2 regions of the Nicoliella sp. ESL1106 genome follow, and region 2 is predicted to be linked to the other one. Evidence: a T-box and tRNA genes for the amino acid it is inferred to sense, from the RefSeq annotation. Region 2 holds a T-box; the other holds one or more tRNA genes.
What was found. A T-box is a leader RNA that pairs with one kind of tRNA and senses whether it is charged. The one in region 2 lies ahead of leuS (leucine--tRNA ligase), so its partner is inferred to be a tRNA-Leu.

Region 1 (3,431 bases), 290 kb from region 2:
ATGAAGGGCGCAAAAATGAGTAACTATGCACCAACTGTTTCACAATTAATTACTGAAACGGATAAAACTGGTGAAAAGCTGGCTAAGTTTTATGAACCATTAAAAAAGGCATTGGATAAGGATGATTTATCTGATATTAACTTGGCAGAGACGAAAGAAAAATTTCAAAATGGGACTACTTTCTATAAGGAAACCCTTCGCAAGTTAAAAGTGCTAGGCGTTCCAGCAAGGGTTCTTGGTAAGCATAAGTTGTTAGTGGGTGCTTATTCAGATTATGCTGATGCATGCCAAGAGATGGTTGATAGTATTAATGTTGATGAAAATACTATTGATAAAGGGGCCTTTAAAGATTCAGAAGATGCCCAAAGCGATAGTGTTGCACGCGTAATTAAATATACTCAAAAAATTTTAGTAGGTTAATGATTAAAAACGGGGCAACCCGTTTTTTTATTAATCGGATAGTAATATAATCACGTATTTTAAAGTATTAAGGGGTAGAGGAGATTTTATTATTGTCCAATCAGGAATTACAAGCGCTATGTGAAAAAATTTCACAACGGTATTTTGCCCGACCGTTTAATCATCGGATTTATTTTAACAATCGTTTAAAAACCACGGGCGGACGTTATTATTTAAAAAGTCACAATATTGATATTAATCCGAAGATGTTAACGGCTTTTTCTAAAGAAACGCTAATTGGGGTTATTAAGCATGAATTATGCCACTACCATCTCCATTTAGCAGGTTATAGTGGTCAACATCGTACAAAAGAATTTCAACAGCTTTTAGCTGCGGTGGGTGGGCTACGGTTTGCTCCACGCATTGATCAACCCAGATATACATTTGAGTGTGAAAAATGTCATCGAAAATATAATCGCGAACGGTTAATTAACACGAGCAAGTTTGTTTGCGGGAAATGTCGTGGTAGGTTAAAATTAATTTCACAAAGAAGATAAAGGAGCGATATTCATTGGGAAAGATCATTATTCGAGTTCCAGCGACTGTTTCTAATTTAGGTCCTGGTATCGATTCATTAGGGTTAGCATTACACCTTTACTATACAGTAATCGTAGAAGAAGAAACTGACCATTGGCGTGTTAACCATGCGCTCGGTGAAAACATTCCGCATGATGAAAATAATTTAATCGTTCAAACAATTTTACGGTTAGATCCTAAAATTCATCCCCATCAATTAACGGTAATGTCTGATATCCCAGTTGAACATGGTTTGGGATCTAGTACTACTGCAGTAATCGTAGGGATAAAAATTGCCAATGCTTTGGGAAATTTAAATCTTTCAATCGACGAACAGATGCAAATTGGAAGTGAAATTGAAGAGCATTCTGAAAATGTTGCTGCCGGTTTTTTAGGTGATTTAACAATTTCAAATGAAAAAGATGGTCAATTAACTGCAATTAAAGCTAAAATGCCCGCCGTTTCAGCGTTAATGTTTGTTATGCCACGTGGTAAAGTAGGCAAAATCGAGCTACCTAAGCAAATTAATGCCCAGTCTGCATTAGCAGCCAGTAACGATGCTAACTTATTAGTAGCAGCTTTAATTACTGATAATTGGGCCGTTGCATCTTCTTTGATTGAGGGAGAATATTTTGGAGAAGAAAATTTGAAACGCGATCAAGACAATTTAGATTTAATTCGTACGGCCGCTCATAATTTAGGGATTTATGGAACCTTTATTAGCGGTACGGGTCCAGTGATCGTATCGCTGGGGCAAAGAGACTTATTGATCAAGTTGCGTGATCAACTCCGTGCAGATGACCGATTAGCAGGAAAAGTGCGGGTAATGGATCTCGACCGTGATGGCGCTACTGTTCGTGGTGAATAATAAAAAAAGAGTTGCTTATTTTGTGAATATTTGATATATTTATATATGTTGATTTTCACATGCGGCCATGGCGGAATTGGCAGACGCGCAAGATTAAGGATCTTGTCGGGAATTTTCTCGGTGGAGGTTCGAGTCCTCTTGGCCGCATAAATAAGATGCTGAAATGCAGAAATGCGTTTCAGCTTTTTTTGTGCGCCGTTTTGTTTGTCAATAAAGTGACACCATGTTACCATTATTCTGTAAAAATATTGTATTTATTAAAAGGAGTGGTTCACATGACAGATAAGATCAAAACAGCTGAAGGTCAACCATGGGCTGACAATAATCATTCACAAACAGCTGGAAATCGTGGCCCTGTTTTAATGCAAGACTACCAATTACTAGAAAAACTAGCACACTTTAATCGTGAAAGAATTCCAGAACGAGTCGTTCATGCTAAGGGAGCTGGTGCAAAGGGGTTCTTTAAGCTAACTCATGATATGAGTAAATATACTAAGGCTGATATTTTTAATGGCGAACCTGGTAAAAAGACACCAATGATCATCAGATTTTCCCAAGTTGCTGGTGAATCAGGATATCCAGATACAGAACGCGATGTTCGTGGATTCGCATTGAAGTTCTACACTAATGACGGTAATTACGATATCGTTGGTAATAATACCCCTGTCTTTTTCGTTAATGATCCACTTAAGTTCCCAGATTTTATTCATTCGCAAAAGCGTGAACCAGATACTCACTTAAGAAGTCAAGATATGCAATGGGATTTTTGGTCCCATTCTCCAGAATCAGTTCATCAAGTGACCTATTTAATGGGTGACCGTGGTAATCCTGCTAGTTATCGTGAAATGAATGGGTATGGAAGTCATACTTATAAATGGGTCAACGCCAAGGGTGAGGTGTTCTGGGTTAAATATCACTTTATGAGTGAACAAGGCGTAAAGAACATGTCGAACGAAACGGCTGCTAAGACCGCTTCAAAGGATACTGATTTCTTGCTTCATGATCTATATGATGCAATTGCAGATAAAAACTTCCCAAAGTGGAAAGTGATGGTGCAAATTATTCCTTATGAAGATGGTTTGAATTATAAGAAGGACATTTTTGATGTGACCAAGGTCGTTAGTCATGCAGACTATCCACTCCAAGAAGTCGGTGAATTTACATTGGATGAAAATCCAACTAATTATTTTGATGACGTCGAAGAAGCCGCTTTTTCACCAGCTAATCTAGTTCCAGGAATTGAAGCATCCCCAGACAAGTTACTTCAAGGACGCTTGTTTGCATATAAAGATGCTGAAAGATATCGATTAGGTGCTAACTATGAACAGCTACCAATTAATCGTCCGAAGAACGGTACCCCTAAGAACTATGAACGGGATGGTTTTATGGCTCATGATCAGGGGAATGCCGTTAACTACGAACCAAATGGTGAAGGTGGCCCTGTTGAAGATCCTCACGCTAATATTAAGCCATTTAGCGTTGAGGGGGATGCAGGTAGTTATAAGACCTACGATGTCGACTATTATTCTGACGCTGGTGCCTTATACCGTGTTATGAGCCCAGAGGAACGAGACCGCTTAATTGAGAC
Region 2 (3,431 bases):
TTTTATCCATTCCATCTAAGAAGCCTGAATTAACGTGCTTTCCATCACCAGTGTATGCTTCCTTAGTGGTATCGCCACCTTCGATGACTGGCTTAATTGGTAAATCAAACTTCTTAGCGAATTCATAATCACGGTCATCATGGGCAGGAACAGCCATGATGGCACCAGTTCCGTATGATGAAAGAACGTAATCACCAATCCAAATTGGCACTTCTTCACCGTTAATTGGGTTGATTCCGTAAGCTCCAGTGAAGACCCCGCTCTTATTCTTGTTCAAATCGGTTCTTTCCAAATCGGACTTGGTTGAAACTTCCTTGCGGTATGCAGCAACGGCATCCTTTTGGTCAGGGGTGGTAATTTGATCAACTAAGTCGTGTTCTGGAGCTAAAACCATGTATGTAGCCCCAAATAAAGTATCTGGACGGGTGGTAAATACTTCTACCTTCTTGTCTTCATGACCCTTAACCTTAAAATCAACACTCGCTCCAACGGAACGGCCGATCCAGTTACGTTGTTGTTCCTTGATGCTTTCAGGCCAATCCAAGTCGTCTAAGTCATCGATCAAGCGATCAGCATAGGCAGTAATTCGTAAGACCCATTGGCGCATTGGAACCCGATAAACAGGGAAGCCACCCCGTTCGGTCTTACCGTTGATTACTTCTTCGTTGGCAACCACGGTCCCACCCATTAAATCAGGTGCCCAGTTTACTTCGATTTCATCTTCGTAGGCTAAGCCCTTCTTATATAATTGTTCGAAAATCCATTGGGTCCACTTGTAGTACTTAGGATCCGTGGTATTCACTTCACGATGCCAATCATATGAGAAACCAAGCGATTTAATTTGTTTTTTAAAGGTTTGAATATTTTCTTCAGTAAACTTACCAGGATGGTGGCCAGTCTTCATTGCGTATTGTTCAGCAGGGAGCCCAAATGCATCCCACCCCATTGGATGTAAGACGTTCTTACCCTGCATCCGCTTCATCCGCGCCATAATATCGGTAGCGGTGTATCCTTCTGGATGACCAACGTGTAGTCCTTTTCCAGATGGATAAGGGAACATATCCAAAACGTAGTATTTTTCTTTATCATAATCATCACTGGTTGCAAAAGTATCATGCTTATCCCAGTAGCGTTGCCATTTCTTTTCAATATCTGTGTGATCGTAAGGCATTTATATTCCTCCCTTTTCTTAAACAACAAAAAAGCCCCATAGAAAAAAATTCTATAGGACGATTATTCCGCGTTACCACCTAAATTCTTTACCCAAAAAGGCAAAGCACTCGAGTCCTTAACGCGGAAAACGTTTTAATCTACTTATTTATTAGTTTCAATTAAGAATTAATAACGATGAGTTCGTCGGTTAATTATCTAAATTCACACTAACCATTTAGTCTCTGAAAAAAATTAAGCCCACTACTATTTCGTCTAATTTATGTTGTTCAATTTAATGTTATAATAGCAAAGTTAACTCATAAAAGCAAGCGAACTACTCATTTAATTTTAATGAAGGGACGAATCGTTATCATGAAAATCAAACCCGCTTTATATTACAGCCATTCATTACTCCAAACGGTCGTTGAACCCGATGATACCGTTATTGATGCAACCGTAGGCAACGGCAATGACACAGAATTTTTAGCAAATTTGGTAGGACCCAATGGAATGGTTTATGGTTTTGACATTCAAGAATTAGCAATTGAGCATACCAATAAACGACTGGCAGAGCAAAATTTATTGAACCAAGTAAAACTTTATCATCGCGGTCATGAACAAATAAATAATACCCTTCCACCTGAACAACTAATTCGGGCTGCAACCTTTAATTTAGGCTATCTGCCAGGTAGTGACCATAAAAAAATTACTACTGCTAATACAACCATTCCAGCAATCAAGGCGTGCCTGGCACGGTTACAGCCAAATGGTATCATAACGATCGTTTTATACTATGGACACCCTGGGGGTAAAAATGAAAAAGAACTTGTAATTCAATTTTCTGAACAACTCAATCAAAAAGAGTTCACAGTATTAAAATATCAATTCATCAATCAGGTCAATAATCCACCCATTTTGATTGCCATCCAAAAAAGATGATGCCTAAATTCTAGGCAACATCTTTTTTACGATAGGTAATATTAATAATTAAAGCTAAAGCCACAATAACCGTCCCCACTAAAAAGACATCATGCAGGGAGTTATACAAAATATTTTTTAAATTAGGGAGTAACTTAGCCGGAAGTGTTGCTGCTGTGACTGGATCCATTAACTTGTTAATCATTTTAATTGAAGTTCCAGAAACTTGCAGGGTCCCGACCCTTAATGAAGTATTCATAAAGATTCCAAAAATTGCAATAAATAAGGTTTGTCCAACCGTTCGACACAAAACATTAAATGAAGTGGCAGCCCCAACATTATTGTCAGCAACTTTATTTTGTACTACGACAATCGGATTCGTAGTGGCAATCCCAAATCCTAACCCACAAATTGATGTTAATAAGATAAATAAATTAAATGCCATTGTTTGTGGAGCAAGCACTAATCCAAAAGCACCTATTAATACTAAAACGATTCCAATGGTCGTAACATCTCTGGAATGTAATCGCGTAATTAACCAACCTGATACAAATGAACCTAATATCCAAAGAATCGAGCTAGGTGTAATTGCTAATCCAGCAAGGGACGCCCTTAATCCCATTAATCCTTGAATCCAGTTGGGAACATAAACTTCAATACACATTACAAAGCCACTAATAAAAAACGTTACAATATTTTGAGCAACAAAGGAACGATGTTTAAACATGCCCATCGGAATAATTGGTTCGACACATGAATGTTCTCTTCGAATAAATAAAATAAAGCTAACGAACAAAATAACAAATAAAAACGCTAGTCGACCTAAATTAATATTGCGATCACCAATGAGTTGAATCATTGCCATCAAGGATAATAGAATTACTGCTAAATAAATCGTCCCTAAGTAATCAATATTCATTGTCTTTCGATCATGATCTTCATTCAAATAGAATGCAATTACCCCTAATATAATTAAACCAATTGGAATATTTAATAGAAAAATCCAACGCCAATTAAATGTATCAACGATAAATCCTCCCAATAATGGTGCAATTACAGCTGAAATCCCCCACCCTGCTCCGTTTAAGCCAATTACTTTAGAACGTTTGGAAAATGGATAGATATCAGCAATTATTGCATATGAAATGGGTAAAATCACGCCCGCACCAATTCCTTGAATTGCACGCCAAATAATCAACGTTTGCATACTAGTAGCTAATCCAGATAATAATGAACCAGCAATAAAGACACTCAATCCAGTAATTAAAACTCTTTTTCTGCCAAGTTGATCAGATAATTTCCCATAAATGGGGGTTGCAACTGAACTGGTTAATAAATAAATAGAAAAGACCCAATTCATT

Region 1: it has a tRNA-Leu gene. The T-box ahead of leuS (leucine--tRNA ligase) is inferred to sense a tRNA for this amino acid. The anticodon was not compared.

The regions. Positions count from the first base shown of each region.
Region 1 covers NZ_CP196340.1:1,537,753-1,541,183, reverse strand. Annotated here, with positions in the region: gene ACSVI6_RS06745 (hypothetical protein) at 1-420, shown strand; gene ACSVI6_RS06740 (SprT family protein) at 513-956, shown strand; gene ACSVI6_RS06735 (homoserine kinase) at 971-1,843, shown strand; tRNA gene ACSVI6_RS06730 (tRNA-Leu) at 1,905-1,990, shown strand; gene ACSVI6_RS06725 (catalase) at 2,119-3,431, shown strand, end outside.
Region 2 covers NZ_CP196340.1:1,244,825-1,248,255, forward strand. Annotated here, with positions in the region: gene leuS (leucine--tRNA ligase) at 1-1,171, opposite strand, end outside; T-box leader at 1,223-1,439, opposite strand; gene mnmM (tRNA 5-(aminomethyl)-2-thiouridylate-methyltransferase MnmM) at 1,504-2,091, shown strand; gene ACSVI6_RS05320 (MDR family MFS transporter) at 2,102-3,431, opposite strand, start outside.